DNA from 4 places in the Enterobacter sp. ECC-175 genome. Region 1 is predicted to be linked to each of the others. Evidence: predicted binding sites of a transcription regulator. Region 1 holds the regulator's gene; each other region holds the start of a gene.

Region 1 (5,931 bases):
CCGCCGCGCTGGTCATGGGCGATGCACTCGCCGTCGCGCTGCTGGAGGCCCGTGGCTTCACTCCCGAAGATTTCGCGCTTTCCCATCCCGGCGGCGCGCTTGGGCGCAAGCTGCTGCTGCGGGTTAACGATATTATGCACACGGGCGATGAGATCCCTCACGTCAGCAAAGAGGCCTCCCTGCGCGATGCGCTGCTGGAGATCACCCGTAAAAATCTGGGCATGACGGTAATCTGCGACGACCTGATGAAAATCCAGGGCATTTTCACCGATGGCGATCTGCGCCGCGTGTTCGATATGGGCGTTGACGTGCGTACGCTAGGCATCGCCGACGTCATGACATCCGGCGGCATTCGCGTCCGCCCGGGTACGCTGGCCGTGGACGTGCTGAACCTGATGCAGTCCCGACATATCACCTCAGTGATGGTTGCCGATGGCGACCAACTGCTGGGTGTGGTACATATGCATGATCTGCTGCGCGCTGGCGTAGTGTAATGAAGGATAAGACAATGAGTAATGCGGGTGCATCCCTTGCAACCTGTTATGGTCCGGTCAGCGCGAGCATGATGGCAAAGGCGGAAAACATCCGTCTCTTGATCCTTGATGTGGATGGCGTGCTCTCCGATGGCCTGATTTATATGGGCAACAACGGCGAAGAGCTTAAAGCCTTCAACGTGCGCGACGGCTACGGCATTCGCTGTGCGCTCACGTCCGGTATCGAAGTTGCCATCATCACCGGACGAAAAGCTAAACTGGTAGAAGACCGCTGCGAAACGCTCGGCATTACCCATCTGTATCAGGGGCAATCTGACAAGATGGTCGCCTTCAGGGATTTGCTGGCAAAACTGGCTATTGCCCCGGAAAACGTGGCCTACGTGGGGGACGACCTCATCGACTGGCCGGTCATGGCAGAAGTGGGGCTGAGTATCGCCGTTGCCGACGCGCATCCGCTGCTGATCCCGCGGGCTGACTATGTTACCCACATTAACGGCGGGCGCGGTGCCGTACGGGAAGTCTGCGATCTGCTGCTGCTGGCGCAGGGCAAGCTTGATGAGGCCAAAGGGCAATCGATATGAGTAAAACCAGACGTTGGGTTATCATTCTGCTAACGCTTGTCGCACTGATACTGATTGGCGTCAATCTCGCTGACCGTGACGATAGCCAGACCGAAGTCGTCAACACCAGCGAGCCTACGTATAAAAGCGATCATAGCGACACCGTGGTCTACAGCCCGGAAGGTGCGCTGAACTATCGCCTGATTGCACAGCACGTTGAATATTTCTCGGATGACAGCGTTTCATGGTTTACGCAACCGATCATGACCACCTTTGATACCGATAAAGTCCCGACGTGGTCGATTAAGGCTGACAAAGCAAAATTAACGAATGACCGTATGCTTTATCTGTATGGCCATGTTGAAGTCAACGCCCTGACCCCTGACGCACAACTGCGCAAAATCACGACGGATAACGCCCAGATTAACCTGGTGACTCAGGACGTGACGTCACAGGATCTGGTGACATTGTACGGCACCACATTTAATTCCAGCGGTATGAAAATGCGCGGGAACTTACGCAGCAAAAACGCCGAGCTGATTGAAAAGGTTAGAACCTCTTATGAAATTCAAAACAAACAAACTCAGCCTTAAAGTTGTTATTGCCAGCGCGCTGCTGGCGGCCAGCCTTCCCGCGCTTGCCGTGACGGGTGACACCGAACAGCCGATCCATATCGAATCCGACACGCAGTCGCTTGATATGCAGGGTAATGTCGTTACGTTCACCGGCAACGTTGTGATGACTCAGGGCACGATCAAAATCAACGCCGATAAAGTGGTGGTCACTCGCCCAGGCGGTGAACAGGGCAAAGAGATTATTGATGGCTACGGCAATCCGGCGACCTTCTACCAGATGCAGGATAACGGAAAGCCGGTCAAAGGCCGTGCCTCGCACATGCACTATGAGCTGGCGAAAGATCTCGTCATCCTAACCGGTAACGCCTATCTGGAACAGCTGGACAGCAATATTACCGGCGACAAGATCACCTACCTGGTGAAAGAGCAGAAAATGCAGGCCTCCAGCGAGAAAGGCAAACGCGTGACTACCGTGCTTGTTCCGTCTCAGCTGCAGGATAAAAGCCAGGCCCCGGCACAGAAGAAGAGTAACTAATTCGTTATGGCAACATTAACTGCTAAAAATCTCGCGAAGGCCTATAAGGGCCGCCGCGTCGTGGAAGATGTCAGTCTGACCGTGAATTCAGGCGAAATCGTCGGCCTGCTTGGCCCAAACGGTGCGGGTAAAACCACCACCTTTTACATGGTTGTGGGCATCGTGCCTCGCGATGCGGGCAATATCATCATCGATGATGAAGATATCAGCCTGCTGCCGCTGCACGCGCGCGCGCGTCGTGGCATAGGCTACCTGCCCCAGGAAGCGTCCATTTTCCGTCGCCTGAGCGTTTTCGATAACCTGATGGCCGTGCTCCAGATCCGTGACGATCTCACCAGCGAGCAGCGCACCGACCGCGCGAACGAGCTGATGGAAGAGTTCCACATCGAACACCTGCGCGACAGCCTCGGCCAGGCGCTCTCCGGCGGTGAACGCCGCCGCGTTGAGATTGCCCGCGCGCTGGCAGCCAACCCAAAATTCATTCTGCTGGATGAACCGTTTGCGGGCGTTGACCCGATTTCCGTCATCGATATCAAACGTATTATCGAGCATCTGCGCGACAGCGGGCTTGGCGTGCTGATCACCGACCACAACGTTCGCGAAACGCTGGCCGTTTGTGAACGTGCGTATATCGTGAGCCAGGGCCATTTGATTGCCCACGGTACGCCGCAGCAGATCCTTGAAGATGAGCATGTTAAGCGCGTCTACCTTGGGGAAGACTTCAGACTCTGATAGGGTAGAGGTAACGTAACGCCGGCGCGGAGAAAAATGCTCTGAATATGAAGCAAGGTTTGCAATTAAGGCTGAGCCAACAACTGGCGATGACGCCTCAGCTCCAGCAGGCAATCCGCCTGTTGCAGCTGTCCACGTTAGAACTCCAGCAGGAGCTCCAGCAGGCGCTGGACAGTAACCCGCTGCTGGAGCAAACCGATCTTCATGAAGAAGTAGACGCTCAGCAAACGCAGGATACCGAAACGCTCGACACCGCTGACGCCCTTGAGCAAAAAGAGATGCCGGATGAGCTTCCTCTCGATGCCAGCTGGGATGAAATCTACACTGCGGGTACCCCTTCAGGCACGCGCGCTGACTATCAGGATGACGAGCTGCCCGTTTATCAGGGGGAAACCACCCAGTCGCTACAGGATTACCTGATGTGGCAGGTGGAGCTGACGCCTTTCTCCGATACCGATCGCGCCATTGCGACCTCGATTGTCGACGCCGTTGATGACACCGGGTATTTAACCGTCACGCTGGACGATATTCTCGAAAGCATCGGTAACGACGAGATCGAACTCGAAGAGGTGGAAGCCGTTTTAAAACGCATTCAGCGCTTTGACCCGGTGGGCGTGGCGGCGAAAGATCTGCGCGACTGCCTGCTGATCCAGCTCTCCCAGTTCGACAAGGGCGTGCCCTGGATTGACGAAGCCCGCCTGATCATCAGCGAACATCTCGATCTGCTGGCTAACCACGATTTCCGCTCGCTCATGCGCGTAACGCGCCTCAAAGAAGAGGTGCTGAAGGAAGCGGTAAACCTGATCCAGTCGCTCGATCCGCGTCCCGGGCAGTCGATCCAGACCAGCGAACCGGAATACGTGATTCCGGACGTGCTGGTGAGAAAGCATAACGATAGATGGATCGTTGAACTCAATTCCGACAGCCTTCCTCGCCTGCAAATCAATCAGCAGTACGCCTCCCTGTGCACCAGCGCGCGTAACGATTCCGATAATCAATACATTCGCAGTAATTTACAGGAAGCACGATGGCTGATTAAAAGCCTTGAAAGCCGAAACGATACGCTGCTGCGCGTCAGCCGCTGCATTGTTGAACAGCAGCAGGCCTTCTTTGAACAAGGCGAAGAGTTTATGAAACCGATGGTGCTGGCCGATATCGCCCAGGCCGTCGAGATGCATGAATCAACCATTTCTCGCGTGACCACGCAAAAGTATTTGCACAGTCCGCGCGGCATATTTGAGCTTAAGTATTTCTTCTCCAGCCACGTGAACACCGAGGGCGGCGGCGAAGCCTCGTCAACGGCAATTCGCGCGCTGGTGAAGAAGTTGATCGCCGCGGAAAACCCCGCGAAGCCACTGAGCGACAGTAAGTTGACCACCCTGCTGTCCGACCAGGGTATTATGGTGGCACGACGTACCGTTGCGAAGTATCGAGAGTCTTTATCCATTCCGCCGTCAAACCAGCGTAAACAACTGGTGTGACACAACCGATAAGGAAGACACTATGCAGCTCAATATCACAGGACACAATGTCGAAATTACTGACGCCTTACGTGAGTTTTTGAACACGAAGTTCGCCAAGCTCGAGCAGTATTTCGAAAGGATCAATCAGGTCTATATTGTGTTAAAAGTGGAGAAAGTGACTCACATCTCGGATGCCACCCTGCACGTTAACGGGGGTGAACTTCATGCCAGTGCGGAAGGGCAAGACATGTACGCTGCTATCGACGGCTTGATTGACAAGCTTGCGCGACAGCTTAATAAACATAAAGATAAACTGAAACAACACTAATTGTCCGGGCAGTTAACGGGTGCAGGACGGCCTGTTGTGGAGCACAACGGGCCATTTGTACAGTTAGCGCTTAGGTGAAATTATGATGAACAACGATTCCGCTCTTCAACTGAGCAATGTCCTTAACCAGGAATGTACCCGCAGTGGCGTTCACTGCCAGAGCAAAAAACGTGCGCTGGAGATCATCAGTGAACTGGCCGCGAAACAGCTGGGCCTGCCGCCGCAGGTCGTGTTCGAAGCCATTCTGACCCGCGAAAAAATGGGCAGTACCGGCATCGGCAACGGCATTGCGATCCCCCACGGCAAACTGGAAGAAGACACCCTGCGTGCCGTCGGTGTTTTCGTGCAGCTCGAAACGCCAATCGCCTTCGACGCTATCGATAACCAGCCCGTCGATCTCCTCTTCGCGCTGCTGGTGCCCGCGGACCAGACGAAAACGCATCTGCATACCCTTTCGCTGGTCGCGAAACGTCTGGCGGATAAAACCATTTGTCGTCGGCTGCGCTCCGCGCAAAGTGATGAAGAGCTATATCAAATTATCACGGAATCAGAAGGCCGCCAGGAAGATGAGTAACCGGGAGATGACCTTCACATCTGTTGCCCTGAGGAGAAACGGAACATGGTGCTGATGATCGTCAGCGGTCGTTCGGGTTCGGGAAAGTCCGTGGCCCTGCGCGCGCTGGAAGATATGGGCTTTTACTGCGTAGATAACCTGCCGGTGGTGCTGCTGCCCGATCTGGCCCGCACGCTCGCAGACAGACAAATCTCGGCGGCAGTCAGCATTGACGTCCGTAATATGCCGGAATCACCTGAAGTTTTTGAACAGGCAATGAATAGCCTGCCGGAAGCCTTCTCGCCTCAGCTGCTGTTCCTTGATGCTGACCGCAATACGCTGATCCGTCGCTACAGCGACACGCGTCGTTTGCATCCTCTTTCCAGTAAAAATCTCTCGCTGGAAAGCGCCATCGACGAGGAGAGCGATCTGCTGGAGCCGCTACGCTCCCGCGCCGACCTGATTGTCGACACCTCCGAAATGTCCGTGCATGAGCTGGCGGAAATGCTGCGCACCCGGTTGCTGGGCAAACGCGAGCGCGAGCTGACGATGGTGTTTGAATCCTTCGGCTTCAAGCACGGCATTCCTATCGATGCAGATTATGTTTTCGACGTGCGCTTCCTGCCGAACCCGCACTGGGACCCTAAGCTGCGCCCAATGACCGGCCTCGATAAGCCCGTGGCGGCGTTCC
Region 2 (5,931 bases), 520 kb from region 1:
ATGTAAGCGTCGATCGCTTCATCGGTGAACACGCCGCCAGCCGTCAGGAACTCACGGTCTGCGTCCAGCGCCTGCAGGGCTTCTTCCAGAGAGCCTGCAACCTGTGGGATCTCTTTCGCTTCTTCTGGCGGCAGGTCATACAGGTTTTTATCCATGGCTTCGCCTGGGTGGATCTTGTTCTTGATACCGTCCAGGCCGGCCATCAGCAGCGCGGCGAAGCACAGGTATGGGTTAGCAGCCGGGTCCGGGAAGCGCACTTCGATACGACGCGCTTTCGGAGAGGCAACCACCGGGATACGGATAGAAGCGGAACGGTTACGGGCAGAGTAGGCCAGCATGACCGGCGCTTCGTAGCCTGGGACCAGACGCTTATAGGAGTTGGTGGTTGGGTTCGCCAGGGCGTTGATCGCTTTCGCGTGCTTAATCACGCCGCCGATGTAGTGCAGCGCCTGCTCGGACAGACCGGCATACTTGTCGCCAGAGAACAGGTTGGTACCGTTCTTGGACAGGGACATGTGGCAGTGCATACCGGAACCGTTGTCGCCAAACATTGGTTTTGGCATGAAGGTCGCGGTTTTACCGAAACGGTGCGCCACGTTGTGCACAACGTATTTGTAGATCTGAATCTCATCCGCTTTCTTGGTCATGGTGTTGAAGCGGGTTGCGATTTCGTTCTGACCAGCGGTCGCCACTTCGTGGTGATGCGCTTCAACGACCAGGCCCATCTCTTCCATGATCAGACACATGGTGGAACGGATGTCCTGTGAAGAATCGACCGGAGGAACCGGGAAGTAACCGCCTTTCACGCCAGGACGGTGACCTTTGTTACCACCTTCGTATTTGGTGGAGGAGTTCCATGCGCCTTCGATGTCATCGATAGCCACGTGGGAACCGGAAATCGTCGCGCCGAAGCGGATGTCGTCAAACAGGAAGAATTCTGGCTCTGGCCCGAACAGCACGGTGTCCGCGATGCCGGTAGAACGCAGGTACTCTTCAGCGCGTTTCGCGATGGAGCGCGGGTCGCGGTCGTAGCCCTGCAGCGTGCCTGGCTCGAGGATATCGCAGCGGATGATCAGCGTAGACTCTTCGAAGAACGGGTCAATGAGCGCGGTAGAGGCATCTGGCATCAGAACCATGTCGGATTCGTTAATGCCTTTCCAGCCGCCGATGGAGGAGCCGTCAAACATTTTGCCTTCTTCAAAGAATTCGGCGTTCACCTGATGAGCAGGAATTGTGACGTGCTGTTCTTTACCTTTGGTATCGGTGAAGCGCAGATCAACAAACTTCACTTCATGTTCGTTCAGCATCGTCAAAACGTGTTCAGCGGACATACTTACTCTCCAGATTGGTCATTGTCGTCGTGGTAACGAGGTCTTCAAATCGGCCGTGCTGCCATTTTTTTACTGTATTTCTGTAAAGCGAAAACTGTGCCAACTTTTAAAACACCCCAAAAAGGCGTTATCATGCGCACCATAGTGCAAAAGTGCTGCACTACAATGGATTTGTTGCACCAGTATAGTGCTTCAATGTGAACATTGAGCACCATATTGGTGCAATTTACGTTAAAGTGCCCTTTTACCGCTCCGTGAAAGCGATCACAAAGCATCTCTGCAATACTTGTTTGCGGGGGATGTTTGTGATCCTGTTTTGTAGTGCGATTAATCCGTGTACAATAACGCGCTATTTCTAAATGCCTGAGGCAAAGTTGTGATCGAAAAATTGCGTAACATCGCCATCATCGCGCACGTCGACCATGGTAAAACTACCCTGGTTGATAAGCTGCTGCAGCAGTCCGGTACGTTTGATGCTCGTGCCGAAACTCAAGAACGCGTGATGGACTCCAACGATTTGGAGAAAGAGCGTGGGATTACCATCCTCGCCAAAAACACCGCCATCAAATGGAATGACTACCGTATCAACATCGTTGATACCCCAGGCCACGCCGACTTCGGTGGTGAAGTTGAACGTGTAATGTCCATGGTAGACTCCGTTCTGCTGGTCGTTGACGCAATGGATGGCCCAATGCCGCAGACGCGCTTTGTGACCAAAAAGGCGTTTGCCCATGGTCTGAAGCCAATTGTTGTTATCAACAAAGTTGACCGTCCTGGCGCGCGTCCTGACTGGGTTGTTGATCAGGTATTCGACCTGTTCGTTAACCTCGACGCGACCGACGAGCAGCTGGACTTCCCTATCGTTTACGCTTCTGCGCTGAACGGTATTGCCGGTCTGGACCACGAAGATATGGCGGAAGACATGACCCCGCTGTATCAGACGATTGTTGACCGTGTACCGGCTCCAAACGTCGATCTCGACGGCACCCTGCAGATGCAGATCTCTCAGCTGGACTACAACAACTACGTTGGCGTCATCGGCATTGGTCGTATCAAGCGCGGTAAAGTTAAGCCTAACCAGCAGGTTACTATCATCGATAGCGAAGGCAAAACCCGTAACGGTAAAGTCGGTAAAGTTCTGACTCACCTGGGTCTTGAGCGTATCGATAGCGACATCGCTGAAGCAGGCGACATCATTGCCATCACCGGTCTGGGTGAGCTGAACATCTCCGACACCATCTGCGACCCGCAGAACGTCGAAGCGCTGCCGGCCCTGTCCGTTGATGAACCAACCGTATCCATGTTCTTCAACGTCAACACCTCTCCGTTCTGCGGTAAAGAAGGTAAGTTCGTTACCTCTCGTCAGATCCTTGACCGCCTGAACAAAGAGCTGGTGCACAACGTTGCGCTGCGCGTTGAAGAAACCCCAGATGCGGACGCCTTCCGCGTTTCCGGTCGTGGTGAGCTGCACCTGTCAGTTCTGATCGAAAACATGCGTCGTGAAGGTTTCGAGATGGCGGTTTCCCGTCCGAAAGTTATCTTCCGCGAAATCGACGGCCGTAAACAAGAGCCGTTCGAAAACGTGACGCTGGACGTTGAAGAGCAGCATCAGGGTTCTGTGATGCAGGCTCTGGGCGAGCGTAAAGGCGACCTGAAAAACATGAATCCAGACGGCAAAGGCCGCGTACGTCTCGACTACGTGATCCCAAGCCGCGGTCTGATCGGCTTCCGTTCAGAGTTCATGACCATGACCTCTGGTACCGGTCTGCTGTACTCCACCTTCAGCCACTACGACGACGTTCGTCCTGGCGACGTGGGCCAGCGTAACAACGGCGTTCTGATCTCCAACGGTCAGGGTAAAGCGGTTGCGTTTGCACTGTTCAGCCTGCAGGACCGCGGTAAGCTGTTCCTGGGTCACGGTGCAGAAGTGTACGAAGGCCAGATCATCGGTATTCACAGCCGTTCTAACGACCTGACCGTAAACTGCCTGACCGGTAAGAAACTGACCAACATGCGTGCGTCCGGTACGGACGAAGCAACGGTTCTGGTTCCACCGATCAAGATGACCCTGGAGCAAGCTCTGGAATTCATCGATGACGACGAACTGGTAGAAGTGACTCCACAGTCAATTCGTATCCGTAAACGTCACCTGACCGAAAACGATCGTAAACGCGCCATGCGCGGTGCGAAAGAAGAGTAAGACGGTCAATCCGTAGGCCGGGTAAGCGCTTGCGCCACCCGGCAGGTAAAAAGCCGCTGATCGCTCAGCGGCTTTTTTATTAGAACGAATACCGTAACCCCAAGCGAATACGGTACTGCTCGCGGTTGTAGTCATTCCATCTGTCCAGCCACTGCAGTTCGAGGTACGGCAGCCAATTTTTGTCGAACTTATAGCTGAACTTATTGGTGATTTCCCAGTGGTGGTCTTTGCCATTTTTACTGTGGTAATCATTCGCGCGCTGGAAAAAGTGTGGTTCAAACGTGTAGAAAAACGCATCCGTCACTTTGAAGTTCCAGTAGTTGGCAAATTCGTGCGTGTCGTTCTTATCCATCTGCCCGTTATAGTCCGGCGTATCGTAATTGTTATGGTTATAGCGATAGCGAAACGTCAGGTTAAACCAGTCGATAAATTTATAGTTAGTATCCAGGTAAACGGCCCCGCCGGAGCCCGCGCTGCTGTCGTTAATTAACCCACCGGGCTGGAACGTCAGTTTGTCAGTGGGCTTAAAGAGCGGATACCACCCCTCAATTTCGTTATAGCTGTGCTTTAGCTCATCCCATTTCCCAACGTTATAGGCGTTGGTGAACATCAGCCCCGCGCCCATATCGAAGTTATAGCCCGCGCGAAGGATCACTTCGTGCAGCTCAGAGGCCGTGTTGTAGGCTTCACGGGTTTCCACGTACGCACCGGCAAATGCGGTGCAGGACACAGACGACACGATAAGTGTAGTAATGATTCTTTTCATAATTTGTCCATGTATCAGGTACAGAAGGGCCGCCCTTCCTGTAGACAGGAAGGGAGAAGTGGCCAGATTTATAGTTATAAAGTGACTGCTGACGCTTTATTGTGGGTCGTTATCTCAGGGGTATTTGCGGATTCTCTTTTCCGTTGTCCAATCTCCTCGATAATAAAGGCGAAGCGCGCTTCGTTGAGTTTATAAAAGAGTCCCATCGTGATGGCGGCAATAATGGCCAGGCCGCACGGCCAGAGGAAAATAAGCTGGCGCAAGCCCAGCAGCGTGCTGGCGCTCTGTACCGCGTGGGGAATATAGCCTATCTGGGTCAGCATAATTCCCGGCAGGAATCCGGCGAGCGCGGCGGAGATTTTGCGCGAGAAGGTATAGCCGGTATACACCGATCCTTCGGCGCGGATGCCCGTTTTCCACTCGCCGTAGTCGACGGTATCCGGCACCAGCGCCCAGTTGAGGCTATTCACAAACGCCGTGCCAAAGAAGGCCATGCAGGAAAAGAGCACGAACAGCAGGGAGCTGGTTCCCCAAAAGAAGTTCAGCACGTCGCCTACCGCCCACAGCGCCAGCCCGCCCAGATAAACTGGCTTCTTGCCAAAGCGCTTCACCGCGCCCGGCACCAGAAACACGCCTACCAGAATGCAGCCCATGCTGAAAAAGCCCATCCACGACAGCAGGTGCAGGTCGTTGAGCACGTACTGGGTGTAATAGACCTGAATCGCCAGCTTGATGTTAAACGCGGCGAGGGTACAGAGGTTAGCGATGCACAGCACCAGCAGCGGCGGATTGCGGAAAATCGCGCAGAAGGATTTCAGGATGCCGGGCTTGTGGTGATCGGGCGTGACCTCAACGTAGCGCTCCTTCACGCCGCTGTAGCACCACCACATGCAGAACAGTCCGCCCGTGACGAAAATCAGCGCGGCCACCAGATAGCCGAGAGAAGGCTGGTGGACGAACAGCGCCTGAATGGGCATAAAGCCAACGGTGCAGAGCAACAGCCCCACCGTTGCACCGCCCTGACGCCACGCCGCCAGCTGCGCGCGCTCGTTGGGGTTTTTGGTGATAGCGGGCACCATCGCGCCATACGCGCAGTTCATCAGGCTATAGCACAGCCCGAACAGCATAAAGAGCGCGGTGGCAAGCGCGGTTTTTACCGTCAGGCTAAAGTCGTTGGCCATAAACTGCGCCGTCGCGACCAGCGCGACCGGAACGGAGGCGTAAAGAATAAACGGCCTGAATTTTCCCCTCGCACCGATGTTGCGCCGGGAGTCCAGCAGCACGCCGGTCAGCATGTCGGTAAACGCGGTAAAGAATTTCGCGACCAGGAAAATAATGCCGCCATAGAACGCGGGCATGCCCAGCTCGTCCGTGTAAAACTTCAGCAGATACAGCGTGCCAATACACAGCATCAGGTTCGAGCCAAAATCGCCCATCCCGTAGGCGCACTTCTCGCGCAGGCTCAACTTCAGGGTTAACGGATCAGTATTGTGTGTCATGGTCGATCCCCGGAGCGCCCCGAAGAGCGCTCGCTCAAATCATTCAGGCCGTACGTTTGCGCAGCTCAATCTCTTCGACGATGCGCACATACATCTTCTCGTTGAGGTTGTAGAAGCAGCCCATCGCCACGATGG
Region 3 (5,931 bases), 480 kb from region 1:
AACAGCAGCGCCAGCACGGCGGCAGCGGCAAAGCACGCCACCGCGCCGTTAATCATGGATATCGCGTTCATTTCACTCCCCCCTGATGCGCCTGAAGCAGTGACAGATCGCCAACGTCGGTATTGATCGTTAGCTCACGCTTGCGCCTGCTGGAGCGGGCGATGTCGCGAATGTTGACCAGAATCAGCGCCCTCGTCGGGCAGGTGCGCACGCAGGCCGGGCCTTGCTCATCAAAGCTGCACAGGTCGCATTTCACCGCCACGGCGCGCACGCCGGGCACCCAGTCCAGCAGCGTGCTGACGCGTGCGGGAGCCGGAGGCGCAGGTGGAGCTTTTGGCGAGTTGGCGTTCGCCGGGATATGCAGCGGGCGGCTGCCGGAAAACTCAATCGCCCCGAACGGGCAGGCAATGCCGCACAGCTTGCAGCTTACGCACAGGCTTTCATTGAGCTGGACTGCGCCATCCGCGCGGGTGATGGCGTTAACGGGGCAGACGCCCGCGCAGGGGGCATCTTCACAGTGGTGGCAGAGCTGTGGGGCAGACTCTTTTTCATTACGCATGACGCGAAGGCGCGGCATCGACTGCAGCCCGTGCAGGCGGTGCGTCTCCGAACACGCCGCTTCACAGGTGCGACAGCCAATACAGACCGTCGAGTCAGCAATTACAAAACGGTTCACCGGGCAATCCTCTGGTGATAGTCATTTTTGACGAAAAAATCTGTCTTATCGACACTTCTCGACACTGGATAATCAGGCCACGCTGGCGGATGTACTTGTGGCGATAAGCTGCCTGAGGTTGACCGGGAGATCGTGCTCGACCGCGGCGTACAGGCCGTTGTAAACCGGCGCGATTTTTTCCAGGTAATGCTCCAGCACCTGCTGGCGGTCGCGGTTGCTGACGTGTCCGTCGACCATGCCGTCGGCCATCAGCTCGGCCTGCGCAATGCGCTCCTTCTCACCCTCTTTCGTCTCGACGTAGTACTCGATGGTGTGGCTGTTGAAGGTGTCCGCCAGGGTGACGTAAATCGTGAAGTGGTCGAACAGGACAAAGCGCATGTCGCCCTGCGCCGCGCAGCTTACGGCGTGATGCAGGCGAGCCTTTGACAGGGTGATCCCCTGAACCAGCGCGTTGCAGTAAAGGTGCCACTGCTCCTGGAGCTGATGGTGGCGCTGTGCGATGTAATCCGCTTTTTCGCTTATTTCCCAAATCGTCATAAAAGGTATCCGGTTAATGGAGATAGCAGCCGTAGAGCAGATTCCATGCCAGTTTTTAATTCATTGATTTAAATGTGATTTTTAAAAGCATCCGCTGTCACAACGGTGATGTCGACGTGTCATTTCGACAGCGACGTCATCGTCACGCCCTACCGTAAATTAAGCTGGCACCGTTATTGCATTAAGCCTTCCCGTTATTAAGGAGGCGTCATGCACGAAATCACCCTCTGCCAGCGGGCGCTGGAGCTTATCGAACAGCAGGCAGTGCAAAACCACGCGAAACGCGTTACCGGGGTATGGCTGAAAATCGGCGCGTTTTCCTGCATCGAAACCAGCGCCCTCACCTTCTGCTTTGAGCTGGTGTGCCGCGGCACGCTGGCGGAAGGCTGCGAACTTCATATCGAAGAGCAGCAGGCGGAGTGCTGGTGCGGCGAGTGCCAGCAGTACGTCACCCTGCTGTCATCAAAGGTCCAGCGCTGCCCCCAGTGCCAACGCGCCGGGCTGCGCATCGTGGCGGATGACGGCATGCAGATCCAACGTCTCGAAATCGAGAGGGAGTAACCTATGTGCAGTACCTGCGGTTGCGCTGAAGGCAACCTGTATATTGAAGGGGATGAACATCGCCCCCACTCCGCGTTTCGCTCCGCGCCCTTTTCACCCGCGCCGCGTCCGGCTGCGGCATTGACCGGCCTGACCTTCACGCCGCGCCAGTCCGCTGCGGGCGATCTGCACTACGGCCACGGGGAAGCCGGAACCCACGCGCCGGGCATCAGCCAGCGCCAGATGCTGGACGTTGAAATCAACGTGCTCGACAAGAACAACCGGCTGGCGGCCCGCAACCGCGCCCGCTTCGCCGCCCGCCAGCAGCTGGTGCTGAACCTGGTCTCCAGCCCCGGCTCCGGCAAAACGACGCTGCTGACCGAGACCCTGAAGCGGCTGAACGCACGCGTCTCCTGCGCGGTCATCGAGGGCGATCAGCAAACCGTCAACGACGCCGCGCGCATCCGCGAGACCGGCACGCCCGCCATTCAGGTGAATACCGGTAAAGGCTGCCACCTCGACGCGCAGATGATTGCCGATGCCGCGCCGCGCCTGCCGCTGGCGGATAACGGCATTCTCTTTATCGAGAACGTCGGCAATCTGGTGTGTCCGGCGAGCTTCGATCTTGGCGAGCGGCATAAGGTGGCGGTGCTCTCGGTCACCGAAGGGGAAGACAAGCCGCTTAAATATCCGCACATGTTCGCCGCCGCCTCGCTGATGCTGCTGAACAAAATCGACCTGCTGCCGTACCTCAACTTCGACGTGGACAAGTGCCTCGCGTACGCCCGCGAGGTGAATCCCGACATTCACATCCTGCTGGTGTCCGCTACGCGCGGTGACGGCATGGACGCCTGGCTGAGCTGGCTGGAGAACGAACGATGTGCATAGGCGTTCCGGGGCAAATACGTTCCATTGAGGGGAACCAGGCAAAGGTGGACGTCTGCGGCGTGCTGCGCGATGTCGATCTCACGCTGGTGGGCGACCGGGATGAATCCGGTGCCTCGCGGCTGGGGCAGTGGGTGCTGGTTCACGTGGGCTTTGCCATGAGCGTGATTAACGAAGCGGAAGCGCGCGACACGCTCGAAGCGCTGCAAAATATGTTCGACGTCGAGCCTGACGTGGGCGCGCTGCTGTACGGCGAGGAGCGGTGATCCATGCGTTACGTTGACGAATACCGCGCGCCGGAGCGGGTTATGCGGCTTATCGCACGGCTGAAAAAACGCGCCGCCCTGCTGGACTACACCGCACAGCGGCCGCTGCGAATTATGGAGGTCTGCGGCGGGCATACGCACGCCATCTTCAAGTTTGGCCTCGACCAGCTGCTGCCGGAAAACATCGAGTTCATCCACGGCCCCGGCTGCCCGGTCTGCGTGCTGCCGATGGGGCGCATCGACAGCTGCATTGAGATTGCCCGCCAGCCCGACGTCATCTTCTGCACCTTTGGCGACGCGATGCGCGTGCCGGGTAAAAATGGCTCTCTGCTGCAGGCCAAAGCCCGCGGGGCGGACGTGCGCATCGTGTACTCGCCGATGGACGCCCTCAACCTGGCAGCGGCAAACCCGACGCGCAAGGTAGTCTTTTTTGGGCTCGGTTTTGAAACCACCATGCCCGCAACTGCGATCACGCTCCAGCAGGCGAAAGCCCGCGGCAGCAAAAACTTTTTCTTTTTCTGCCAGCACATTACGCTGATACCCACGCTGCGCAGCCTGCTGGCGGAGCCGGGAAACGGCATCGACGCCTTTCTGGCGCCCGGCCACGTCAGCATGGTCATCGGCACCGAGGCCTACGGCTTCATCGCTGACGATTACCAACGCCCGTTAGTGGTTGCCGGATTCGAACCTCTTGATCTACTGCAAGGCGTACTGATGCTGGTTGAGCAGAAAATAGCGGCCCTGAGCGTGGTGGAAAACCAGTACCGGCGCGTGGTGCCGGACAGCGGAAATATTCACGCCCGCCGGGCGATTGCCGATGTGTTTACGGTAGAGGGCGACAGCGAGTGGCGCGGGCTGGGGCTGATTGCCGAATCCGGCGTTCACCTGAGGCCCGCGTACCGCCAGTTTGACGCCGAAACGCACTTTCGCCCGCGCCCGCAGCAGGTATGCGACGATCCCCGCGCGCGCTGCGGCGAGGTGCTCACCGGCAAATGCAAGCCCCATCAATGCCCGTTACTGGGTAAAACCTGTAACCCGCAAACCGCCTTCGGCGCGCTGATGGTCTCCTCCGAAGGGGCCTGCGCCGCGTGGTATCAGTATCGCAATCAGGAGTGTGAAGCATGAACACGGTGGAAATGGCGCACGGCAGCGGCGGTAGGGCGATGCAGCAGCTGATCAATCAGCTGTTTATGGAGGCGTTTAACAACCCGTGGCTGGCGGAGCAGGAAGACCAGGCGCGCCTCTCTCTCTCCACGCTCACCGCACGCGGCGACAGGCTGGCGTTTTCTACGGACAGCTACGTCATCGACCCGCTGTTCTTCCCCGGCGGCGACATCGGCAAGCTGGCCGTCTGCGGGACGGCGAACGACGTGGCCGTCAGCGGCGCGGTGCCCCAGTATCTCTCGTGCGGTTTTATCCTCGAAGAGGGCCTGCCGATGGAGACGCTTAAAGCGGTCGTCGGGAGCATGGCGCGTACCGCGCGCGAGGCGGGCATCGCGATCGTGACCGGCGACACCAAGGTGGTACAGCGCGGCGCGGCGGATAAGCTGTTTATCAACACCGCCGGAATGGGGGCGATCCCCGCCGACGTTCACTGGGGCGCACGGCGCCTGTCCCCCGGCGACGTGCTGCTGGCCAGCGGAACGCTCGGCTGCCACGGCGCGACCATTCTGAACCTGCGCGAAGGGCTGGGGCTGGACGGTGCGCTTCGCAGCGACTGCGCGGTGCTGACGCCGCTTGTTCAGGCGCTGCGCGCGGTGCCGGGCGTGAAGGCGATGCGCGATGCCACCCGCGGCGGCGTGAACGCCGTGGCGCACGAGTTTGCCGCCAGCAGCGGTTTTGGCGTTGAGCTGAGCGAGCGCAGCCTGCCCGTGAAGCAGGAGGTGCGCGGGCTGTGCGAGCTGCTCGGCCTCGATCCGCTAAACTTCGCTAACGAAGGCAAGCTGGTGATCGGCGTGGAGCGCCAGGCGGCTGACGCCGTGCTGTCGACGCTGCGCGCCCATCCTTTAGGAAAGGAGGCCGCCATTATTGGTGAGGTGGTTGAACGCAAAGGGGTACGCCTGGCCGGGCTTTACGGCGTCAAGCGTACGCTCGATCTGCCGCACGCGGAGCCGTTACCGCGAATCTGCTAGAGCCGCGCCATAAGCGGCCAGCGCTGTTTTTATTTTTGCCAGTTTCTATTGGAAAGCAATATGCCGTATACACCGATGAGCGATCTTGGGCAGCAGGGCCTGTTTGACATCACGCGCACACTTTTACAGCAGCCCGATCTCGGCTCGCTGAGCGATACCCTGACGCGGCTGGTCAGGCAGTCCGCGCTGGCGGACAGCGCCGCCATTGTGCTCTGGCACGGCGGGACGCAGCGTGCAAGCTACTACTCAACGCGTGAGAACGGAAAAGTCTTTGAATATGAAGACGAAACCTATCTGGCGCACGGCCCGGTGCGCCGCCTTCTCTCACGCCCGGAAGCGCTGCACTGCAGCTTCGATGAATTTCAGCAGGCCTGGCCAAGGCTCGCCGAAAGCCCTCTTTATCAGCCTTTCGGCCACTACAGCCTGCTGCCGCTGGCAGTCGATGGGCGAATTTTTGGCGGCTGCGAATTTATCCGCACCACCCATCAGCCGTGGAGCGAGGCGGAGTATGAGCGGCTGCACACCTTTACCCAGATTGTCGCCGTCGTCGCGGAGCAGATCCAAAGCCGCGTCAGCAACAACGTCGATTACGATCTGCTGAGCCGCGAGCGCGATAACTTTCGCATTCTGGTGGCCATCACCAACGCCGTGCTGTCCCGACTCGACATGGACGAGCTGGTCAGCGAAGTGTCGAAAGAGATCCACCACTATTTCAAAATCGACGCCATCAGCATTGCGCTGCGCGGCCACCGCAAGGGCAAGCTGAATATTTACTCCACCCACTATCTTGATGAAGAGAACCCGGCGCACGAGCAGAGCGAGGTGGACGAAGCGGGAACCCTGTCCGAGCGGGTCTTTAAAAGCAAAGAGATCCTGCTGCTAAACCTGAGCGAGC
Region 4 (5,931 bases), 1.8 Mb from region 1:
ATGGCGCGAAACGCCTGCGGCAGAATAATCAGCTTCATTGACTGCCAGTGCGTCATTCCCAGCGCCAGCGCGGCGCTGGACTGCCCGCGGGAGATGCTTTGAATGCCCGCACGGATAATCTCAGAGTAGTACGCGGCCTCAAACATCGAAAACGCCACCATCGCGGAGATCAGGCGGATGTCGGTTTTCGGCGACAGCCCCAGCACGTTTTGCAGAAAGCCGGGAACAATCAGGTAAAACCACAGCAGCACCATCACCAGCGGGATGGAGCGGAAAACGTTAACGTACGCGGTCGCAAACCAGGCGAGCGGCTTAAAGCTCGACAGGCGCATCACCGCCAGCAGGGTTCCCCAGACGATACCGATGATGATGGCAATGACGGTGATTTTTAACGTAATCAACAGGCCATCCAGCAGGTACGGCATGGAAGGGACGATAGAACTCCAGTCAAATTCGTACATTATTTGCCCCCCATATTGCCCGGCAGGCGAATTTTGCGTTCAACCAGGTTCATTACCAGCATGATGAAAGCGTTAATCAGAACATACGCGAGCGTAATGGCAGTGAAGGACTCCCACGCGTGTGCGGAGTAATCCAGCAGCTTGCCCGCCTGCGCGGCCATGTCCACCAGGCCGATGGTCGAGGCGATGGCCGAGTTTTTTACCAGGTTCATCATCTCTGAGGTCATCGGTGGGACAATGACGCGATAGGCGTTTGGCAGCAGCACGTAGCGGTAGGCCTGCGGCAGCGTCAGCCCCATCGCCAGCGCGGCGTTCTTCTGTCCGCGCGGCAGCGACTGAATGGCCGCGCGTACCTGCTCGCAGACGCGCGCGGCGGTGAACAGCCCCAGACACAGCATGGAGGAGACGAAGAACTGCACGTTGGGGTCCAGCTCTGCCTTGAACCACATGCCGATATTTTCCGGCAGCAGTTCCGGGATCACCAGATACCAGGTAAAGAACTGCACGATCAGCGGAACGTTTCGGAACAGTTCCACATACAGAGTGCCGAGCATGGAGAGAAAGCGGTTGGGTACGGTACGCAGAATACCGAACAGCGAGCCGACGAGAAACGCGATAATCCACGCCGTTATGGATAACGCAACGGTGACCTGAAAGCCGCTCCAGAGCCAGCCGAGATAGGTGGTGTTGCCGAACGGGGCTTGTTGCAGAAATATGCCCCAGTTCCAGTCGATTGACATAATAAACTCCAGAAAAAAAAGGGTAGCAGCGCTACCCTCGAAGATTGGTGAGAAGCTCATTTTCGCGCTGAGTGGGGAACGACCACTCCGCGTATAGTCTGTCCGTGCTTCCCGACAATCGAGAGGGCAGGTATTCCCGCCCCTGTTGTTCTAATTAGTTAAGAGCTTTGTCGTTTGGTGTTTTGAACAGCGCTTTCATGTCATCGGACAGTTCGAAGTTCATGTTCAGGTTCTTCGGTGGAATAGGGTTCTTGAACCATTTGTCGAACCATTTTTCCGCTTCGCCGGAGGTCTGCGCCTGCGCGATGGTGTCATCGATCAGCTTTTTAAAGTCGGCGTCGTCTTTGCGCAGCATGCAGCCGTAGGCCTCTTTAGACTGCGCGGTGCCCACGATTTCCCAGTTGTCCGGTTTCTTCGCTTTTGCACGCTCGCCGGCCAGCAGCGCATCGTCCATCATAAACGCGACGGCGCGACCGCTTTCCAGGGTACGGAAGGAGTCGCCGTGGTCTTTCGCGCTGATGATGCGCATATCCATTTTCTTCTCGTCGTTCAGCTTGTGCAGCAGCACTTCTGACGTCGTGCCGGACGTCACGACGACCGCTTTACCCTTCAGATCGGCAAAATCTTTGATGTCGCCGCCTTTCTTGGTCAGCAGACGGGTGCCGACAACGAAGATGGTGTCGGAGAAGGCCGCCTGTTTCTGGCGCTCAAGGTTGTTGGTGGTGGAACCACACTCAAAATCGAAGGTGCCGTTCTGCAGCAGGGGAATGCGGTTCTGTGAAGTGATTGGGATCATCTTCACCTGCAGATCGGGTTTGTTCAGCTTTTTCTTCACGGCTTCAACGATGGCGTTGGAGTAGTCCTGTGAATAGCCCACGACTTTTTGCGTGTTGTCGTAGTAAGAAAACGGGACGGATGATTCACGGTGGCCGACCACGATAACGCCGTTTTTGGCGATCTTGTCGAGCGTGCTTCCTGCTTTCGGAGCGTCTTCAGCGTGAACGACGCCCGCCGACATCCCCATCATCAGCATTGCTGTGGCCAGTTTACGTAATTGCATACCCAACTCCTTCTTATCAGCGTCAGTGACGCATTGATACCCATTGTGATGTTGTTATATCTCGCGCTGTGCGAGTGCAGTGTTATGCAAGCTTGTTAACATTTAGTCTGGCTTAATGTAAAGATTTTGCTGCGTTATTGTTTATTTTTGCGAAGCGCGCCGCACCATTCAGAGGCAATAATCTCCCGTTGCACCGTTTCGGTGCTACCGACGATCTACGCTGGTGCGACAAGGTTGCACGTTAAGCCAGAAAGCGTTTGCGGGGATAATCAAAGCAATAGGCGTGCCAGAATTGACCCTCACCCTATCCCTCTCCCTGGAAGGGAGAGGGGAAAAGGCGGAGCTGGATTTTGAAAAAGTGCAGAGAACCGTTCCCTCTCCCCTGTGGGGAGAGGGCTAGGGTGAGGGGGAAGGTTATTTGCGACGCTGACGAAGGCTCATTACCACGGCGCCAAAGCCAAACAGCGCGGTCAGCACCCACAGCGGCCAGTTGCCGGTACGGGCGTACGGGGTCAGGCCCGTGGTTGGCGTGACCTTTGCGGTCAGCACGTCACGGGTGAACTGCGGGAGCATCGCCTGAATTTCACCCTGCGGACCAATCACGGCGGTGATGCCGTTGTTGGTGCTGCGCAGCAGCGGGCGAGCCAGCTCAAGCGAACGCATGCGCGCCATCTGGAAGTGTTGCCACGGGCCAATCGACTTGCCAAACCAGGCGTCGTTCGAGATGGTCAGCAGGTAGTCGGTATCCGGACGGAAGTTATCGCGCACCTGCTCGCCGAGGATGATTTCGTAGCAAATGGCGGGCGTCAGCGCAAAGCCGTGCGCGTGCAGCTGCGGCTGAACGTACGGCCCGCGGCTGAAGGATGACATCGGCAGGTCAAAGAACGGAGCCAGCGGGCGCAGAATCGACTCCAGAGGCACAAACTCGCCAAACGGTACCAGATGGTTTTTGTTGTAGCGGTCGCTTGAGTCGTAGCTATACTCGCTGCCCTTGCCGAGCGTAATGATGGTGTTGTACGTGTCGTAGCGGTTCTGCTGGTTGAGCCGCGCATCAACGATTCCGGTAATCAGCGTGGTGTCGCGCGCGCGCAGCAGGTTATCCATCATCTTCAGGAACGGCTGCTGGTTAATTTCCAGATCCGGAATGGCGGACTCCGGCCAGATCACCATCTGGGATTTTCCCATCACCTGCTCGGTGGCGTTGGCGTAGATTTTCAGCGTGTTGATAAGCTGATTTTCATCCCACTTCAGCGCCTGAGGAATATCCCCCTGCACCATAGAAACCTGCATGGCGCGCTCGGGCTGCGGGGTGAACCACTGGACGTAACGCAGCGGGAAGGGCAGAGCGAACAGCACCAGCGCGGCAACCAGGGGCTTCCAGCTGCGCGCGGTCAGGGCCAGCACCAGCAGGCCGCTGACGACCATCAGCAGGAAGTTAATCGCCTCTACGCCCATGACCGGCGCCAGCCCTTTCAGCGGGCCGTCGATCTGGCTATAGCCAAACTGCAGCCACGGGAAGCCGGTCAGCACCCAGCCGCGCAGAAATTCAGTTATCTGCCAGACAACGGGGGCGGCAATCGCCACGCGGATCCAGGTCGTTTTGGGCCACAGGCGAGAGAGGATGCCCGCGAACAGGCCGGTGTAAAGCGAGAGGTAAGCGGCGAGCAGCACGACGAGGAAAACGTTAACCGGGCCGGGCATTCCGCCAAACTGCGCGATGCTGACGTAGACCCAGTTAATGCCGGAACCGAAGAGCCCCAGCCCCCAGACGTAGCCGATAGCCGCGGCCTGCACCGGGCGGCGATTCAGGGTTAAACCCTGTAGCCCCATCAGGGAGAGAATGGCCGCTGGCCAGATATCGTAAGGCGAAAAAGCCAGCGTACCGCTGGCTCCGAGTAACAGCGCCAGCAGCAGACGGACGCGCTGGCGTTCAAAGAATGGGGCAAATGCCATTTACATTAATCTTCCAGTTTTGGCACCGGTGAGTCGTCCGGCGTTCTGACGTGAACCTGAATAATACGTCGGCTGTCGGCCATGGCGACCTTGAATTGGTAACCGTCGATGTCAACGGTCTCGCCGCGCGCCGGGAGATGGCCAAAGGCCTGCATTACCAGCCCACCAATGGTATCCACCTCTTCATCGCTGAAGTGGGTGCCGAAGGCGTCGTTGAAGTCCTCAATGGACGCCAGCGCGCGCACGGTCCAGGTGTGGCGGCTCAGCTGACGGAAGTCGATATCTTCTTCTTCGTCGTATTCGTCTTCGATTTCGCCCACGATCAGCTCAAGGATATCCTCGATCGTGACCAGACCCGAGACGCCGCCAAACTCATCAATCACAATCGCCATGTGGTAGCGCTGAGAGCGGAACTCTTTCAGCATCCGGTCCACACGTTTGCTTTCCGGCACAACCACGGCCTGGCGTAACACTTTTTCCATGCTGAAGGCTTCCGCGTCGCTGCGCATAAACGGCAGCAGATCCTTCGCCATCAGAATGCCTTCAATGTGATCTTTATCTTCGCTGATAACCGGGAAACGCGAGTGGGCGGATTCGATGATGACATCGAGGCACTCGTCCAGCGTCTGGTTGCGTTTCAGGGTGATCATCTGCGAGCGGGGGATCATGATGTCGCGCACGCGCTGGTCGGCGATGTCCATTACCCCTTCGAGCATCTCGCGCGTATCTTCATCGATAAGATCGTTTTGCCCGGAATCACGGATCAGCTCCAGCAGTTCGTCACGGTTTTTGGGCTCGCCGTGGAAAAGCTGGCTCAGAATAAGGGAGAAAAATCCCTTTTTAGTGTTTGGAGTGTCGCTACTGTGTGAATTGTCGTCGCTCATGGCGTTTGTTAAGGGTTCTCTTGTTGGTTCTCAGTTCACCGCCGCGCTATTTCCTTGCGCAGCGGCATGTTAGTCAGCCTGGGGCTGACTATTCTTTCTCGGCAATGTACGGGTCCTCATAGCCCAGAGCAAGCATTATCTCTGTCTCGAGGGACTCCATCTCTTCCGCTTCGTCATCTTCAATGTGATCGTAGCCCAACAGGTGCAGGCTGCCGTGGACCACCATATGCGCCCAGTGGGCCTCAAGCGGCTTTTGCTGCTCTTTGGCTTCCTGCTCAACCACCTGACGGCAGATGATCAGATCGCCTAACAGCGGCATCTCCATGCCCGGAGGCGCTTCGAATGGGAAAGAGAGCACGTTGGTCGGCTTATCTTTCCCGCGATAGGTCAGGTTAAGCTCATGGCTTTCCGCTTCATCCACCAGGCGAATCGTGACTTCTGATTCTTCCTGAAACTGGGGGATAACCGCATCCAGCCATTTCTGAAACTGTGCCTCTTCTGGCATGCCGGAATTATCTTCACAGGCCAGCTGTAAATCGAGGATCACCTGACTCATTTTTGTTCTTGCTCCTGCGCGTCGCGCTTGCGTTCTGCGGCCAGTTCGGCCCTGCGTTTCTGATCGGCTTCTTCCCAGGCCTCATAGGCGTTAACGATGCGCGCAACAACCGGGTGGCGCACCACGTCTTCGCTGTGGAAGAAGTTAAAGCTGATTTCATCCACTTCCGCCAGGACTTCAATGGCGTGGCGCAGGCCGGACTTAGTATTTCGCGGCAGGTCAATCTGGGTGACGTCGCCGGTGATGACCGCCTTTGAGTTAAAGCCAATGCGCGTCA

The links. The regulator sigma-54, encoded in region 1, starts transcription at its own class of promoters, with help from an activator protein. The targets are predictions, from matches to a motif close to GTTGGCACANNTTTCGCTNT.
Region 2: glnA (glutamate--ammonia ligase) is a predicted target of sigma-54. The motif match lies at 1,416-1,435, and genes of this name have one in related genera.
Region 3: hypA (hydrogenase maturation nickel metallochaperone HypA) is a predicted target of sigma-54. The motif match lies at 1,377-1,396, and genes of this name have one in related genera.
Region 4: V1599_RS08815 (amino acid ABC transporter substrate-binding protein) is a predicted target of sigma-54. The motif match lies at 2,533-2,552, and genes of this name have one in related genera.

What each region holds. Positions count from the first base shown of each region.
Region 1 covers NZ_CP143776.1:45,286-51,216, forward strand. Annotated here, with positions in the region: gene kdsD (arabinose-5-phosphate isomerase KdsD) at 1-494, shown strand, start outside; gene kdsC (3-deoxy-manno-octulosonate-8-phosphatase KdsC) at 509-1,075, shown strand; gene lptC (LPS export ABC transporter periplasmic protein LptC) at 1,072-1,647, shown strand; gene lptA (lipopolysaccharide ABC transporter substrate-binding protein LptA) at 1,616-2,164, shown strand; gene lptB (LPS export ABC transporter ATP-binding protein) at 2,171-2,896, shown strand; gene rpoN (RNA polymerase factor sigma-54) at 2,944-4,377, shown strand; gene hpf (ribosome hibernation promoting factor) at 4,400-4,687, shown strand; gene ptsN (PTS IIA-like nitrogen regulatory protein PtsN) at 4,770-5,261, shown strand; gene rapZ (RNase adapter RapZ) at 5,307-5,931, shown strand, end outside.
Region 2 covers NZ_CP143776.1:568,241-574,171, forward strand. Annotated here, with positions in the region: gene glnA (glutamate--ammonia ligase) at 1-1,331, opposite strand, end outside; gene typA (ribosome-dependent GTPase TypA) at 1,708-3,531, shown strand; gene ompL (porin OmpL) at 3,611-4,297, opposite strand; gene V1599_RS02835 (MFS transporter) at 4,372-5,796, opposite strand; gene V1599_RS02840 (MFS transporter) at 5,840-5,931, opposite strand, start outside.
Region 3 covers NZ_CP143776.1:4,166,040-4,171,970, forward strand. Annotated here, with positions in the region: gene hycC (formate hydrogenlyase subunit 3) at 1-71, opposite strand, end outside; gene V1599_RS19725 (4Fe-4S dicluster domain-containing protein) at 68-676, opposite strand; gene hycA (formate hydrogenlyase regulator HycA) at 749-1,213, opposite strand; gene hypA (hydrogenase maturation nickel metallochaperone HypA) at 1,424-1,774, shown strand; gene hypB (hydrogenase nickel incorporation protein HypB) at 1,778-2,641, shown strand; gene V1599_RS19745 (HypC/HybG/HupF family hydrogenase formation chaperone) at 2,632-2,904, shown strand; gene hypD (hydrogenase formation protein HypD) at 2,908-4,029, shown strand; gene hypE (hydrogenase expression/formation protein HypE) at 4,026-5,036, shown strand; gene flhA (formate hydrogenlyase transcriptional activator FlhA) at 5,097-5,931, shown strand, end outside.
Region 4 covers NZ_CP143776.1:1,868,111-1,874,041, forward strand. Annotated here, with positions in the region: gene gltK (glutamate/aspartate ABC transporter permease GltK) at 1-461, opposite strand, end outside; gene gltJ (glutamate/aspartate ABC transporter permease GltJ) at 461-1,201, opposite strand; gene V1599_RS08815 (amino acid ABC transporter substrate-binding protein) at 1,356-2,261, opposite strand; gene lnt (apolipoprotein N-acyltransferase) at 2,676-4,214, opposite strand; gene corC (CNNM family magnesium/cobalt transport protein CorC) at 4,220-5,098, opposite strand; gene ybeY (rRNA maturation RNase YbeY) at 5,187-5,654, opposite strand; gene V1599_RS08835 (PhoH family protein) at 5,651-5,931, opposite strand, start outside.